One region of the Methylophaga sp. UBA2496 genome, then DNA from elsewhere that is predicted to be linked to it. Evidence: riboswitches for the same ligand, from Rfam matches in the RefSeq annotation. Region 1 holds a riboswitch; the other holds the start of a gene.
The links. Region 1 has a riboswitch for cobalamin ahead of B2W60_RS00020 (TonB-dependent receptor domain-containing protein). Riboswitches for the same ligand answer to the same signal wherever they lie in the genome.

Region 1 (8,911 bases):
AAATGCTTCATCAACTATCAGCCAGCCACCACGTTTCTGCAAACGCTGATACCAATTTAATAAACAGTCTGAGCTGAAGGTTTCACCTGTGGGATTATTGGGATGAACCACAATGACTACATCAAAGTGATCAATCAGCTGATCCAGTTCAAAGCTCTCCAACTCAGATACTGCATGGCCAGCCTGTTGCCAGCAATAGCGATATTCTTGATAAGCCGGGGACAATATGGCAACCCGACAAGCGGGCCGCATCCGGGGAAGTAACTGTATGGCAGACTGAGAGCCAGCCATTGGCAAAATATGTTCACATTGATAATAGGCTTTGGCTTTTTCAATCAGGTCATCTTCAGCTTCGGGCAGTCGTTGCCAGAGTGTTGTTGGAATAAATTCAGGAACCGGCCAGCCATGAGGATTAATGCCGGTCGAAAGATCCAGCCAATCATTGACCGGAATGCCATATTGTTTTGAATTAGCCTGAATGCGGCCGCCATGATTAAGCATGGTGAATTCCTACGATAATACCTGTCACCATCAGCCATAACCCCACGCTGAAAAACACCAGACAAAGTGCACGTTGAATATCCTTTGCTTCAGCCGGATTTGATGTCCCCAGATGGGGGCGTTGATGCCACTCGCCGTGGTAGCAGGCAGCTCCGCCGAGTTGAATATCCAAAGCGCCTGCGCCGCTGGCCATTACCGGACCGGCATTTGGACTATCCCATTTGGATGCCTGCTGCCGCCAACAAATAAAGGCTTTGCGGCTATTGCCAAGCAAGGCATAGCTCAACGCGGTAAGTCTGGCGGGAATATAATTTAAAACATCATCAAGTCGTGCTGCCGCTTTACCGAAATAGAGATAGCGCGTCGTTCTGTAGCCCCACATGGCATCCAGGGTATTGACGAGTCGATAAGTGACTGCACCTGCAGCACCGCCGATGGCAAACCAGAACAGGGTGGCAAAAACCGCATCATTGCCATTTTCCAGTACCGATTCAATGGTGGCTTTGTTGACATCAATATGTTCTTTGTCACGACTGACAATACGACTGGTCAGCGTTTTGGCCTGTTCAATATCACCTTGCTGCATGGCATGCAGAATAGGTTTTGCGTGATCAAACAGGCTGCGGTGACCGATGCATAAAGTTAATACCAGGATAGAAAATAGCGTTCCCCAGACAGCAAACTGGCTAATGAAAAAACTGATAACGGCAAAGGGCAGAACGCAAAGCAGCAAAGCCAACAGGCCGAGAATAAATTGTCTGGAAGTGCTGTGGTGGTTCTGGTTAAAACGGGATTCCAGTTTGTTTGCCAGCGTACCAAAGCCCACCAAAGGATGCAGGCATTTGGGTTCACCAAAAAACCAGTCCAGAATCAAAGCAGACAGCATCATAATAAACGTCATGATTTGGTTCTGACTGGCCAGCAGTTTTCAAAAATCAGCTCATCCAAAGGTTGACGTTGTCGCCAATTTTCCTGTTCCAGCATGGGTTGTTGGTAAAACTTATCGACATGACCCAAACAAAGAATGGCGACCGGGCAGGCACCTTCAGGAATAGCCAGTAACTCAGAGAGTTGGTCGGGATCAAACAAGGATACCCAGCCCATCCCCAAACCTTCGGCACGGGCAGCCAGCCACATATTCTGAATGGCACATGATACCGATGCCAGATCCATTTCCGGCAGGGTACGCCGACCAAAAATATGCGACTCACGTTTATCCATCAACGAAATAACCAGCACTTCGGCGCACTCCTTGATGCCTTCGACTTTCAGCTGCAGAAATTCCGTTTCGCGTTCACCCAGCGCCCTGGCAGTCAGAACTCTTTCGTTTTCAACGATTTGATGGATAGCGTTGCGGATGTCGGTATCGGTAATCCGAATCATCCGCCAAGGCTGCATCAGCCCTACGCTTGGAGCCTGCCAGGCGGCGTGAAATAATCGCTGCAGAATATCCTGATCGATGGGCTCAGCAATAAAATGCCGTATATCCCGACGCTCACCAATGGCGCGATAAACCGCCTCACGATCCTGGTCATTAAAACGGTATTTATCCAGACTCATGGGGTAAACCAGCGGGCGATTAGTTCAGGGGCTGACGGAAAGTAAAAGTGGATATAACTGGCGGTCAGGCGTAGTTGCTGAAATACCGCTTCACTGACTTTGTTGTCATTAGGGGATTCAGCATAAGCAATAGCGTCGAGTTGGTTTTCCAGCAAGGAATGGTGATAGGTATGCCCACGTAAGGTGTGATTATCAAGAGTGACTTGTTGTAAAGCCAAGGCTGTCAGTCTGGCCTGCAATTTGGCATCGGCTGCCAGCACGCCACACATTTCAGCTTGTTGGCCATGCTTATCGGTTAAGGTACGGCACAAATACAGCATGCCACCACATTCAGCCACAATCGGTTTATTGGCATTAATATGTTCACATATCGCCTGACGCATCGACATATTTTGGCTGAGTGTTTCCAGATGCAGTTCAGGATAACCACCGGGCAGATAAAGACTATCCACTTCAGGAAGTGTTGAGTCAGTTAATGGCGAGAAAAATACCAGCTCAGCGCCCATTGCGGTTAAACAATCCAGATTCGCCCGGTAAATAAAGGCAAATGCTGCATCCTTAGCCACGCCGATGCGAAGATCTTTTAATAATGGGGGTAAAGCTTCAACAGGTTCGTAGTCTAGTTTGATTTGCGGTAAAACAAAGTTGGGATTGAGCTGAATGCTATCTGCCAGTTTGTCCAGACGCTCACTCAAATCCGTGAGTTCATCAGCCTGAACCAAACCCAGATAACGGCTGGGCAGACTTTCAGTTTGACGAGGCATAGTAGCAAGATAGGGTAGATCGTCTGGTAAAGTGGATGTCAGCATTTCAGCATGTCTGGCACTGCCCACACGATTGGCCAGAACGCCAGTCAACGTCACATCCTGACGAAATTTGGCTAAGCCGAACGCTAACGCAGCGAATGTTTGTGCCATGGCACTGGCATCAATCACCGCTAACACCGGGATTCCCAAAGTGGCAGCCAGATCAGCTGTGGAGGGCGCGCCATCAAACAAGCCCATCACCCCTTCAATCAGAATGATATCCGCCTGTTGGGCGGCTTCAGCGATAAGTTGTCTGGAGTGAGTTTCACCGACCATCCATAAATCAACTTGATAAACCGGATGGCCGGAGGCAAAAGACAGGATCATTGGGTCCAGAAAGTCTGGACCCACTTTGAAAATTCGGACCTGTTTACCCTGACGTCGATAATGCCACGCCAAGGTCGCGGTAACGGTTGTTTTACCTTGACCTGAGGCGGGGGCAGCAATAATCAGCGCAGCGCAGGTTTGCGGCTGCTTTGACATTAACGTAGCTGATTACTGCGCTGGCTCAAATTGGCAAAACGGAAGCTGATATGAATCACCGCGGCTATAGCGATATAAAAGCTTAATTTACTCAGGTTACCAGGATAGGACTGCACAAACCGGGTCATATACTCAGCCATGGTGGGATCAATATAACGACCTGAAAACCAGTAAAAACCACCGCCACTGAACAAGCCGGCAATTGCAGTCACCGAAACCAGTGTCAATGCAAGGGTAAACAATGCGGTCCAGTTAAATTGGTATTTGGATTGGAACCAGCGACCTGCCAGCCATAAACTGCCGTAAGCGGGTAATAAAAATCCATACGCTGGTGAAACACAAAAATTACTGGCACCACCGATGTAAACCGACATCAAATCCAACACGACAGCCATGCCTAAAAACACTGGAAACCACAATTTGGAAGCCAGATAAAACCCGGCGAGCATAAATACGGCCCAGGAAGCGCTGTGTAAAACATTGATATCGGCAAAATGATGACCGCGAGTCATCACCATTAATAAAGCCAGAAGTGCAGCCACGATCAGTTGCTGACGTTGAGATAATAACGACATTGAGGTTCTCCGATGTGCTCACCCGCACAACTTGGTTAATAGCATTTTCGGTCAACAGACCAGGATATTTCAGGCCGGTCTCCGGACTCATAAGTGGTGCCATCACCAGTTGAACACCTTCCCGTAAAAATACAGTGGCGTAACGTTCAACCTGAACTTATTTACCGTTGCGGGGGCAGTGTCGGCTTTATCTTCAGATGAAAATGCACCAACTTCCCGTTTCATCGCTTTCGCGACACCTGAAACAGCCGACAGAATAAGGATTAGCAGTCCATATTGTCAATTTGGAAATAGACTTTCTACGTTATCGCATTTGACGATATGGCGGGGGAGATCTAAGATGCGCCCCTCTTCAGGTGCTTTGATATCCATCAGAGTTAAACGGGAAGTTGGTGAAAAACCAACACTGCCCCCGCAACGGTAAACGTTGAAAATGCATCCAATCAGCCACTGCGATTAATCGTGGGAAGGCGGGTGTACTGGCGCAAGCCACAACGTGAGTCCGGAGACCGGCCTGAAGTTCATCACAACCAACGTGTGTTGTGTGACTTTATTAATCCGGATCGCGGGTGAGCGTATCCCCAGGAGACAATATGAAACCTTTAACAAAGGCCATGCCTTTGCGTGTCTGTGCCCGACTGACTTTGGCGGCACTGGCTACTTCCACCTTCTCTGTTACGGCTCTGGCCGAACAGGAATCCCTTGATGCAATAACCATTACCGCCAACCGGATGCCTACCGAAAATGCGCTGGCACCCAATAGCGTTATCACGCGTGCTGATATTGAACGTTTGCAAATCAATGATTTGCCTAGCTTATTATCACGGTTTCCAAGTATGGATATTTCAAATAGTGGTGGCTTAGGGAAAAACAGTAGTGTCTATTTGAGAGGAACAAATTCAGATCACGTTTTGTTTTTAGTTGATGGGGTTAAATGGCATTCTGCTACATCAGGCGGTGCTGCCATCCAGGACTTTCCGATAAATCAGATTGAGCGTATTGAAATCGTACGTGGACCAAGGTCTGGTTTGTATGGTTCTGAAGCGATTGGTGGTGTCATTCAGATATTTACCCGGCAAGGTAAAAAACAAGACCCGACACCCTATGCTTCGGTTGGAATTGGCAGCCATAATACCAAACAGGCCAGTGGTGGTGTCAGTGGTGGTAATGAAACAACGCGTTATCATGCAAATTTCACGCATCAATCCACCAATGGAATTAATGCCCGAGAAGAAGATAATCCGGATCATGATGGTTATCGGAATAATAGTGTTTCAGCAAAAGTTGATCACGATATCAATAAGGACTGGAGTGTTGGAGCGAATTTTTTACGCGCTCAATCCCGAAATCATTATGATAGTTTTTCTGTTACAGAAGATTTTTATGCTGATAATATTCAACAGGTTATGGGCGTAAACACACGTTATCAGTTCACTGATTATTGGTTAATGTCACTCAATTTATCTGAATCAAGGGACGAATCGGATAATTATAAAGATGGCATTCCGGATGGCACTTTCAATACCCGTCATCGGTTTATCAGTCTGGTCAATACTTTTATGCTGACAAAAAATCAACGACTTAATGTAGGTCTTGACTATGATCATGACCGAATTGAGGGCACGATTGATTACGATGAAACTTCACGCGATAACAAGGCGTTTTTTATCAGTTGGCAAGGGCAGGCAGGAAATCACAGCTGGTTATTAAGTTCTCGACATGATGATAACGAAGCCTATGGGGAAGAAACGACCGGCACGGCAGAGTGGGGCTATCAGTTAACACAGGCACTTCAGCTTACGGCGAATGTTGGAACGGCATTCAAAGCCCCAACATTTAATGAACTTTATTATCCAGATGTTGGGTTTTTTGTTGGCAATCCCGATTTGGAAGCCGAAAAATCGAAAAACTATGGTGTTGGTTTGTTAGGTAACGCTGATTGGGGTACCTGGGGAGTCCATGCTTTTCAGAACAAAATACGTGATTTGTTGGTATATCAATTTCCCACCACTGAAAATGTGGCTGAAGCCAAAATCAAAGGTCTTGAATTCGATTTGGCTACAACGCTGCTGAATTGGCAGGTACAGTTCAATGCGACTGTGCTTAAACCCGAAGATGAGGAAACACGTAATAAGCTACCACGCAGAGCACAGCGCCTGGCGAATCTGCATGTTGATCGTCAGTTTGGCGACTGGTCAATTGGCGGCAGCTGGAAAGTGAGTGACTATCGTTATGACGATGCCGCTAACAACACGCGTTTAAGTGGTTATGGTCTGGTGGACTTTCGAGTGGCTTATCAGATTGATAATGACTGGTCGGTTAAGCTAAATGCAATGAATGTGTTTGATAAGGAATATCAGACAGTCAATAACTTCAATACCTTGGATCGTACCTATATGCTGTCTTTACATTATCAGCCTTAAAATAGGTAGCTTATTTCATGCTCAGTCATTATCGACTGAGCATGATTTTTAGCTTTTAACGGCAAATCATTAATTTTATCTTCCTCGCATGTTCGCCGGATCATTCAGTAAGGATAAAGCTGGTCAGCTATAAGGCTTATCTTTTAGAATGGCAGGATTTTCCAGCGATATTCAGAGTTATCATGACAGATCTCAAAGACCAGGGTTTTGCCACCCGTGCAATTCGTACAGGACATGTAAGAACTCCTGAGGGCGAACATTCCGAACCAATTTTCCCCACTTCAAGTTTTGTGTTTGACAGTGCTGAACAAGCGGCAGCACGATTTGGCGGTGATGAACCCGGCAATATCTATGCACGCTTTACCAATCCAACCGTACGCACCTTTGAGCAACGTCTTGCCTCGCTGGAACAAGGTGAAGCCTGTGTGGCAACAGCTTCAGGCATGTCGGCTATTCTCGCAACCTTTATGGGATTATGTGCTGCAGGGGATCATATTGTCTCTTCACGCAGTGTATTTGGTACTACCCGGGTATTGTTTGATAAATATCTCAGCAAGTTCGGTTTGCAGACGGATTATGTGCCGTTAACCGATTTGGCGGCCTGGGAAGCGGCAATTAAACCCAATACCAAGGCGCTGTTTCTGGAAACGCCATCCAATCCACTCAATGAAATTGCTGATTTAGCGGCGTTATCCGCTTTGGCAAAACAGCATGATTGCCTGTTAATTGTCGATAACTGTTTCTGTACCCCGGCTTTACAGCAGCCATTATTGCTTGGCGCGGATATTGTGATTCACTCTGCTACCAAATATATTGATGGACAGGGGCGTTGTGTTGGTGGGGCGGTAGTCGGTGATGCACAGCGTGTCGGAGAAGATGTCTACGGTTTCCTGCGTTCAGCTGGCCCAACGATGAGCGCATTCAATGCCTGGACTTTTCTGAAAGGTCTGGAAACCCTGGATTTACGTATGAGAGCGCATTCCAGCAATGCCAATCAACTCGCCCATTGGTTGCAACAGCAAAAACAAGTGTCACAGGTTTTTTATGCGGGTCTGAAATCACATCCCGGTCATCAACTAGCCAAACAGCAGCAATCTGATTTTGGCGGCATTATTGCGTTTGAAGTCAAAGGCGGGCAACAGGCTGCGTGGAAACTGATTAATGCCACTCGTTTTATTTCAATTACCGCCAATTTGGGTGACACAAAAACAACGATTACCCATCCCGCGACGACTACGCATGGCCGTTTGTCTGAAGTAGCCCGTGCCGAATCAGGTATCAGCGAGGGCATGATACGTCTATCGGTTGGTTTGGAAAATGTTGAAGATATTCAAACAGATATCCAATGTGGGTTGGATCTACTTTAAGCTCGCCAAGCAAATAACTGAACTATCGGCATAAAACCTGCATATTGAGTCTGAAATAAAACAATTCGCGTCAGAAAATCGCCAGTGATGACATTTTCTGCCGCTTTTCAAGCCAAACAGGTTGTTTTTATGCAGAGAATATTAAGGGTAATACTGGCCCTGCCAGTCATCTGGCTTGCCTTTCCAGCGAATGCCAATGCTGAGTCAAATGCAGATGTCCGCATCATTATTGATGTGTCTGGCAGCATGAAATACAACGATCCACAGAATCTGCGATCACCTGGTCTGCGTTTATTGGGTGGGTTGATGCCGGGCGATGCCGAAAGTGGTGTCTGGACGTTTGCCCGTTACGTCAATATGCTGGTTCCAATACAGAATGCTGACGATAAATGGCGGCAACAGGTCCAGCAAAAATCCTCTGAAATTCATTCCCACGGCTTGTTTACGGATATCGAGCAGGCCCTGCAAAAAGCTACCGCTAATGTTAAGTCCTCAGATCCGGCCAGGCAACGCAGTATTATCCTGTTATCGGATGGTCTGGTTGATTTACATCAGGGAAAAGCTGCCAGTCAACAATCCCGGCAAAACATTATCGATAAACTGTTACCGCAAATTAAGCAAAAAGGCTTTCGTATCCATACAATAGCGTTATCCGAAGAAGCTGATCATGAACTACTGAAACAACTCTCCCTCTCCACCGATGGCTGGTACCACAAGGTGGATAATGCCGATGAGCTGGAACGGGTATTTCTGCATTTGTTTGAACAGGCAACCCAACGTGATTCGGTTCCGTTGGTTGAGAATCAGTTCACTATTGATAACAGTGTCAATGAAATGACGATTTTGGTGTTTCGTGAAAATGAAACCGATGTCACCCAACTGGTGCAACCTGATCAGCAACGCCAACAAGCTGATAATCATGAGTCCTCGGTACGCTGGATGCAGGAAAAACATTTTGATTTAATCACGGTAGAAAAACCGATGACAGGTGACTGGTTTATTGACGCTAATATAGATCCGGATAACCGGGTCATGGTGCTGACCGATCTGCGACTGGAAACCATTGATCTGCCAAATAATATTCTGGCAGGAGAGCAATTTGATATTGTTGCTAAATTGATCGACCATGGTAAACAGGTTGAGCGAACGGATTTTCTGCAGCTGGTGACGGCAGAGTTGAGTACCCAGCCACTGGC
Region 2 (8,911 bases), on a different contig from region 1:
GTTCACCACCCGATAAGACACCCACTTTGGCATCCCATGGCGGTAAACGTAGTGCATCGGCTGCACGCTCCAACGCATTGTCCAGATTGTGTCCATCTTTGGCGGTAATCAGGTTTTCCAGTTCACCCTGTTTTTTGGCCAGTTCATCAAAGTCCGCATCCGGCTCAGCGTATGCCGCATAAATTGCATCCAGTTCATCCAAAGCGGCTTTGACATCGGAGACCGATTCTTCAACGATTTCGCGAACCGTTTTGCTGTCATCCAGTTCCGGTTCCTGAGGCAGATACCCCACCTTCATATTAGGCATCGGCCGAGCCTCACCGATATAGTCGTTATCGACCCCTGCCATAATGCGAAGCAGGGTGGATTTACCTGAGCCATTCAAACCTAACACACCGATTTTGGCGCCAGGAAAGAAGGATAGGGAAATATCTTTTAAAATTTCGCGCTTGGGCGGCACAATTTTGCCCACGCGGTTCATGCTGTATACGTATTGAGCCATTTTAAAATCCAATAAAAACAGGAGTTCAGTAGAAGCGGTGATTCTACCTGAAATTGCTTTTGGATTGGCGGGCGGAACGAAAAACTTTTACTTATTTCGGCTTATCATCAGACCTGAAAATTACTCGCCGATTAAAATCAGTTTCCCAGTTTGTGGATCACGATAAACCTGACCTACAGCTTCGTAGCCACTGCCATCCTGCATTTGTTGCTGCATATTTTCTGGCATTGTTGGCAGTTCTTTGCCCAGGGTAATTTCCTGAGGCTGTACGTCGAAATGGTCCTGTAGATCGGTGCTGAAAGCAACCAATGCAGCGATTAATCCACAAGCAAATACCAGGACAATATCAATCAAATTGGCCAATGGACCCAATGGATCTTCATCGGTATCCAGAAAGGCACTGCGCCGCCATTTATCCATTTTGCTGTTCCAGCTGCGTGAGTGCTGCATCGTACCAACGACGACGCATACGGCCAATGACAAAGCCAATCATGCCAGCCAATAACCCAATAACCGTGGTATCAAACGCAACTGTCATCGCCGTAGTCAAGATTTTTAGTTGTCCCTCGCCTAATGCCGCGAGTCCCGGACCCAAGGGAATCAAGGTGCCCATTAAGCCGAGCATTGGTGCCAGTCTGGTAATAAAATCGGCCCGTTCAATCCGGCGTTTGCCCAAAGCCATCAATGAATGACTGTCTGCCTGACGAGATAAGCGGGCAATTCCCCAAAAACGCTCGCCAATGGCAATACCGGTTTCATATACAGCCAGCCCGACAAAAAACAATAACGCCCAGACCACCGGGGTTAATAATAGTCCGGTCAGTTGGTGCATCAATTCCAGTGAAAAATGGGGATACATTACAAAGCTCCTTTCCGACCGCGCCATAATCCTGCGGCAACGATTACTGATAATGCCAGCAACGTCCATAACCAAAGCAGATTTTTATCGTTAGAGTTGGATTCATCAGCTTGATTAACTTCATCGCTTTGCTGGCTAGCATCCTGATTTAACTGCAATTCCTGGATATGCGTCGGTGATGTTTTAGACTCTGAACTTTGCATTCGACTACGCACTAACACCGCTTCCAATGCTTCAGCTGTATCCGCATCAAGTTGTGATTTCACAAAATCATACATCGGATGATTGGCATGGGTATGACCACTGCCGGGAATGCCTTTTTCAAGAATATTGGCAGCAAATTGCTCAGCCAGTTGTCGTTTTGTCGCCATATCGGCATCCCAAAAGCCTTTATCAATCGCCACCAGCATGACTGCCAGAATATTAGTTTGAACATGCTGTCGATGACTTTCACTGAGAAACGAATCCAGTCCCAATTGCAGACTGTCATCCACATATACGGCTTTCACTTCTTCCCAGACCTGATCGGTAATGATCTCGGGACTGGTTACCTGCCAACCCCAAAGATATTCAATAAACTCACTGCCCATGGTGCGGGCACCGGCATAACCTTCATTCATTAACGGCTTAATCCATTGTGGATTCAGATAACGGGCACGCAGCTCCCCCAGCAGGGCTTGTGGCAGATTATCGATCCGCAGATTATCGTTATTACTGTGATTAATCACCGCGCTGCCAGGTTGCTGACCACTGACTGTTTCCACCGCCAGATTAAAACCACCGAGATAATCAAATGCATCATTGTTATCCATCAGGCCATACAGGTTACTGGCACGTCCCAGGAACGTCTGTGACACACCGGCAAGTTGCTGTTTGAACAAGTCCGGTTGCGATTCACCCTGCAGACCACTGCCATAAGCATGTGCCATACGTTTGATAAATACATCCGCCAGTTCACTACGATCTTCCCAGGCAGACGAACGCTCTACCAGACGATTAATCCCAGCACCATAAGAACCCGGGGCAATACCAAATACTCGAAGGCTTGTTTCACGACCTAATTGTGCCGGATCGATATCCGGTTGTTGGGCCAGCCGTTGTCTGGCTTCATTCACCCAATTGGCGGCCACCAGATTTTTATCCAAAGCTTCATCGCCGCCTTGTTGCCATTCACCTAATGGTTCCAAAGCAGCGTTAAGGGCGACTGCCAGGGCAGGATAATCACGGATAATCAGATCACGACTGGCATCCAAGGCCAATAAGCTGGCTTTATCCAGCAATACCAGATGTTCGCCATATAAATCCCTGAATAAACCTGAGGTGGTAAACAGTACATCCAGCCGCTGTGGTTGTTCTGCCGTTAATGGAAGACGTTCCAGACCTTTAATAATGCCGCGGCTATTCCATATCGGGCGGACACCCAACATTTTCATGCCAAAGGCAATCATTGCACCTTCATCTCGAACCGAATCAGAAGCCCAGAGAATGACGCCTTGTTTATTGCGATCGCCTACTTCATGACCTTCAATATTGCCTTTTTCACCGGTCAATACCGGCGCAGCCAGTTGCTGACCGATATCAAAACCCACACGGGTAGGCAGTAAGCTGCCGTCCAAAGCATAGAAATTTCGTCCGGTGGGCAGGGCATCTGGCGTTCGAATAGGATCATTGCCTTTCCCTGGAGAGATAAAACGTCCATTCAGGCCATTCAGTAGGGCGTCAATTTCAGCGGCAGGAGACATTTGTAACCTCTGATATATCTCATCGCGTTGTTGTTCACTGGGCTCGGATTTATCCAGCATTGAATTCATCATGGTATCCAGACCTTCAGCTGACCAGTCACGACCAAATACATGCAATCCCAATGGCATAAAGGTTTCCTGAAAATGCGTCAGATAATGACCAACTTCATGCAGCAGAAAATCATCATCAATTTCGTCAAAACCGGCACCACGAACTTGCAGCTCTTCATCCATGCTGGCGATCAATTCATCACGCAGCCCCATGGTTTCGATTTGTTCACGCAGGCTGCGAATAGCCCGATCCCGTGTGGCTTTATCTGAAGCCGCTTCGGCGCTTTCAATCAACTGACGTAGTTGCAGCAAATCGTCATACAGTTCAGTGACGGCGAGCGGGGGAGTTAAATGATCGATGATAACTGCCTGCCCGCGACGTTTGGCCTGTATGCCTTCGCCAACACCATCAACTATATATGGATAAAGTCCAGGCACATCACCGGCGATAATACTAGGGTAATCATCTTCGCCCAGACCTACACTGCGTTTGGGTAAAAACTCATAGGTGGAATGTCGACCAATATGCACCATGGCATCAGCGTTAAATGTTGACTGAATATAGTGATAAAACGCCAGATATTGATGCGGCGGAGGGAAAGACATATTGGCATGCAACAGTTCTTCATGGATCTCCCAACCGCGAGGTGGTTGCGGACCGATAAATACATTGCCAAATTGCACGCCGGGTATCAGTAGTTGATTATCCCAAACCATCACTTTGCCGGGTATTTTACCCCAGCCACGAATACCTTCGATCTGCATTTCCAACAGGGCATCATGTAATGATTTGCTATGCTGCCAGTCAGGTTGTTCACCTTGAGCAGCTGCATCGATTATCTGCTGATAATCTTGTTCCAGCTGGGTTAATAAATCCAATGCACGACTGCGGCCGGGATGACGCAAACCATCCAGCGCGTGATGAATATCCGTAGAGGTCTGCTGCATAAATGCCGACAGTAACTTCAGTTGAGATTGCCGAACGGTTACATTTTCCAATGCCAGAGCCTGCTTAATAGCATCACGCATCCGCTGCTGTAATCCTGCCAAAGGACCATCAATCATTTCAGCCTGAACCGTTGCCGGTAACTGTTTGAACCAGCGTTGATAATCATCCGCTGTCATAGTGTTAGCAACCTTGGACATCGCTGATAATGCTTCAGCGTCTTCAGGTAAATTCACCCCTTGAAGTTGCAGCATATCCAGCAAAGATTCCGCATCTTTTGGCAGCTCACCTGTCTGATAACCTGCGTTTTTAAGCGCATTTAATATTTCCAATAAACTTTCCGGCACATTCAGATTATCGGCGCCGATATTGTGTCTGCCGGGAGGATGGTTGTAATAAATAATCGCAACACGTTTATCAGCATTGTCTTTTTGTTGCAGGTCCAGCCAGCGTTGCATGCGTATTGCCTGGCGGTTAATTTCGCTGGTGACAGGCAGACTTTGCGTAAGCTGTGCACCGGTTTGCTGATCAAGCTTTGCCGGCTCCGATAAGGCTAATATCTGCGGCTGACTAACCCCCTGTAACTCGGGCATGGCGATTCGGTAATGAATCGAGTCGCGTGGAACACCTTGTGCTGATAAATCATAATCAGCTTGAGTCAGCTCCGTTATACGGATACCTTTTACTACCGGCACATTCATTTCGGTAAACAGCTGTTCCACCTGTTCCCGACCATCACCACCACCAATCACAAAATCCTGAATGGAAACCAGGCCCCATGGCGTGTTTTGTAAGTGGTTGTTCATCAGATTGTGGATAGTTTTAATCGCCACAACACTGGGTTTCCCCCAGGCGGCCAAAACTGAAATGCATTGGCTGTTCAATGCCTGGCAGTATTGTTGATGCAATTTCCATTCACCGGTCAAGTCGCCAGTATCGTGATCCAGCAACCAGACAATCGGTCGGGCAACATCCAGTTGTTGCGTAATTTCAGCAGGGGACAACCATTGTGTTTTTTCGGGGGAATGCAAAGCAAAGCGCAGGGAGCCGACCAGTTGCAATTCAGCTATTCTGCTGCCATCAGACAGCAACATATCCAGCAAGTTACGGGCATTTTCGGTTGAACGGTTCACCCAGTAGGCACGAGCCTGTAGCCAGTTTTGATAGGCGGGATATTCGTCTTGTTTGTTTTGTAGCATTTCTGCCGAGCTTAATGAGATTTTATCGCTAAGTACTTGTTCAGGAATGAAATCTGTAACGGGATCACTATTTAATTGAATGAGTCGCTGGTCACTATGCAATACATAGCGTTTTTGTTTATTTTTATATTGACGACTGAGCAAACGCTCAACCGCATCCCCGAATACACCTACGATCAATAAGCTGCCGCTGTTATCAAATAATTGCTGAAGGGCATTATCATTCAGCGAGTTAAGCTGACTGACGGTGCGAATTTGTATTTTCGCATCAGCCTGCTGTTGCAATAGCTGATGCGCGCCAGCCACCAGGGTCGGAGCAGATCGGTCCGACACGATAACGGTGACACTTTGCTCTGTTGCATGCGCTGATGCAATCGCGGTGGTTACTGCAATTATGAGGAAAATAACCTGCTTCAGCAGGCTGATGGGGAATTTGAAAATAAAAGACATAAAGCATCCTGCCGAAGCAATAACAGCGATCAATTGGTCAATAGCGGGCAGGGGGCAATAAAGGTGTAATTCCGGAAACGTATAGGCACCCCGCCACGACTCCATTTAGTTTCGGGCCGGTCTCCGGACTTACAGTTTAGCCATAGGGTTTGTTTATCTTTTATCGCTGTTTTGAGAAACCCAAAACAGTGGTGGCGATGAAAGATAAACAGACCCTCAGCATCATTTCTCGTCTTCCCATACCGAAGTACAGTGACTGTCGATCTATCAAGCTGATAGTGACCAGAAAAATGACATAACTGTTTACCGTTGCGGGGGCAGTACAGGCATAACCAAACGAGTGGGTCACCTGTTTCCCGTTTAACCTTTATCACATGTTGTAATAAAGGCACCTGAAACTGCCAGCGATAATACAGACAATTGTTATTCAAGCAAACCAGGCGATATTTTTAGTAATACGAGTCAGCTTGCAAACGTTGCTTGATTGGCTTCAAAAGTAAGCCCCAAAATGCTATTGAGATAGTATTTGGCTGAACATTAATGGCCCTTAGCTTCCATAGTCAGTAAGCTGTTTCGAACTTTGGGTAACTAATTCATAATCAATCACGACATTAAGTTCACTATAAGGAGAGTCAATATGGAATGGGTATTACTAGGGATTGCCGGCTTACTGATTTTATATGTGATTATTGAATACAATAAATTGGTGCGGCATCGAAATATCTTTCAAAATGCATTCAAACAGATAGACGTCACACTTAAACAACGCCATGACATGATTCCCCAACTGGTCAGCACCGTTAAAGGCTATGCCCAGCATGAACAGGAAACCCTTAATGGGGTCATTGAAGCTCGCAATCAGGCAGAAAAAATGCGTGATCAAACTGACTCGGGCGATGCAAAGTCCATGCTGGCGCTGGGGCAGGCTGAGAGTGTTTTAGGAAAAGCAATGGGTGGCATTTTTGCGTTATCAGAAGCTTATCCAGATCTGAAAGCAGATGGTGCTTTCCGGGATCTGATGGAACAGCTGACCAGTATTGAAAATAAAGTCGCAGCCTCACGCCGCGGCTACAATAATACGGTGCTTGAATATAACAATGTTCTGGAAACTTTTCCGACCAATATTCTAGCCAATATGTTCAGCTTTACTCGCGCATCAGAGCTGGAGTTTGATGACCGTGAAGCGATTCAAGAAGCTCCCAAGGTTGAATTTTAAAAATGGCTGCAATGAGCAGCTATCAACTTGGAGCAAATGCCCGAAAACAAAGTCGGCTGATAATGACTTTGTTTATCTTTTCCGTGGCATTGATTGCCGCCGTCATTGCCGCACTGGCTTCTGTCAGGATGAGCGGCGACAGCATTAATCAGACTGAACAGATAATGGTTAACTGGCCATTATTTGGGCTGGTTGCTGCCGGCGTTGCTACGGTAATTGTTCTCACCTCTGTCTGGAAAATTGTCACCATGGGAGGTGACGGTGCGAAAGTGGCTCATGCTTTAGGTGCAACCGAGATTAATGAGATAACGGGTGACCACTTGGTTACACGCTATAGAAACATTGTTGAGGAAGTGGCGTTGGGTGCCAGCCTCCAGACACCGCAGATTTTTATCATTGAAAACGAACCCGGAATTAATGCGTTCGCGGCCGGGAGCTCCCCCGATAATGCGGCTATTGCCGTGACTCGTGGCGCATTGACGTTATTAAATCGCGATGAACTGACTGCCGTTGTTGCTCATGAGTTTGCCCATATCCGTAATCTGGATATGCGATTAAATCTGCGGGTCATTGGCCTGATTCATGGCTTAATGGCTTTGTATATTTTGGGACGTATTTTGATGCATTCCGGTGGCCGGGGCAGAAAAGGGGGAGCCCAGATAGCCTTAATAGGGATTGCTCTGATCCTGTTGGGATTATTAGGGGCTTTTATGGGAAAAATCATGCAGGCAGCAATTTCTCGTCAACGTGAATATCTTGCTGATGCTGATGCTACACGCTATACCGGGGATCCTATCGCTTTAGCCGGTGCTTTGAAAAAAATAGGCAGCCTGAGCCAAAAAGGTATTAAAGAACCCGTACATGATGAATTGGAAGAGGCAAGACATATGATGTTTTCCGAGCTTTCTAACAAAATGTCCGGATTATTATCAACGCATCCTCCATTGGTTAAACGTATTCAGGTGCTGGATCCTGCTTTTGACCCAGAAAATAATGGCTGGCCTGTAATCGAAACAACCGAACAAAATAGTTAGCGCGTAATAACCGTGCAGATCATCAAATATTTGTCACTGCTGATAATCCTGCTTTGGGTCATATTCTATGCTGTGGCCAGATGGCAGGATCCTGAAGTGCTGAACATTGAAGACGCTCGCGATCCAGCTTCGTCTGGTCAGCTTGCCAGACTCAGTGCCGGTAACACTTTTTATGAATTGCAGGGACCTGAAAACGCACCATTGGTGATCCTGGTACATGGTTTTGCTATAGGCTCACACCTGTGGGATGGCACTTTCGACAGACTGGTTGCAGATGGCTTTCGTGTATTACGCTTTGATTTATATGGGCGAGGTTTTTCAGATCGACCAGACGTTATTTACGATAAAGATCTGTTTGTGAATCAGTTGCGGGCTTTGCTACAAACATTAGCCATTACTGAACCGTTTCATTTAGTCGGTATCTCAATGGGGGCGTTGGTTGCCGCTGAGTTTGCAGCAAACGAACCATTAAAAATAACCACCCTGACACTGTTATCGCCGTTAAGCCAACGCCAGGATGTTGCTTTATTTCAACTCCCGTTATTAGCTGATCCGTTGGCTATTGTGCTGATGAGAACCCAGTTGACGAAGCATATTGAAAATATGGTTTATCTGCCAGTGGCTGAACTGGATACGATAAAAACCCGTTTTTTAGACGAAATCATGGTGAAAGACACTCGAAAAAGCCTGCTATCTACAGCACGTCATTTGTTGGCCGATAATCATCTGGACACATACCAGCAGCTAGGCCAGCAGAATATTCCGACCTTATTAATATGGGGCAAACAGGATATCGTTACCCCATATTCAGAATCAGCAAAACTGTTGGCTATCTTGCCAGGAGCAGAGATGTTATCTCTCGAGAATGTTGGTCATGCTCCACACTTGGAAGCCTCTGAGCAGGTTGACGAC

Region 2: another riboswitch for cobalamin. It lies ahead of B2W60_RS09420 (cobaltochelatase subunit CobN); the one in region 1 lies ahead of B2W60_RS00020 (TonB-dependent receptor domain-containing protein).

Annotation. Positions count from the first base shown of each region.
Region 1 is NZ_DDOK01000001.1:2,782-11,692, reverse strand. Features, by position in the region: gene cobD (threonine-phosphate decarboxylase CobD) at 1-501, opposite strand, end outside; gene cbiB (adenosylcobinamide-phosphate synthase CbiB) at 494-1,402, opposite strand; gene bluB (5,6-dimethylbenzimidazole synthase) at 1,399-2,061, opposite strand; gene B2W60_RS00030 (cobyrinate a,c-diamide synthase) at 2,058-3,350, opposite strand; gene B2W60_RS00025 (hypothetical protein) at 3,350-3,925, opposite strand; cobalamin riboswitch at 3,981-4,183, opposite strand; cobalamin riboswitch at 4,263-4,457, shown strand; gene B2W60_RS00020 (TonB-dependent receptor domain-containing protein) at 4,519-6,348, shown strand; gene B2W60_RS00015 (O-succinylhomoserine sulfhydrylase) at 6,531-7,715, shown strand; gene B2W60_RS00010 (vWA domain-containing protein) at 7,845-8,911, shown strand, end outside.
Region 2 is NZ_DDOK01000005.1:484,647-493,557, reverse strand. Features, by position in the region: gene ettA (energy-dependent translational throttle protein EttA) at 1-502, opposite strand, end outside; gene B2W60_RS09430 (DUF2149 domain-containing protein) at 623-922, opposite strand; gene B2W60_RS09425 (MotA/TolQ/ExbB proton channel family protein) at 915-1,361, opposite strand; gene B2W60_RS09420 (cobaltochelatase subunit CobN) at 1,361-5,749, opposite strand; cobalamin riboswitch at 5,847-6,160, opposite strand; gene B2W60_RS09415 (LemA family protein) at 6,387-6,965, shown strand; gene B2W60_RS09410 (M48 family metalloprotease) at 6,968-7,999, shown strand; gene B2W60_RS09405 (alpha/beta fold hydrolase) at 8,012-8,911, shown strand, end outside.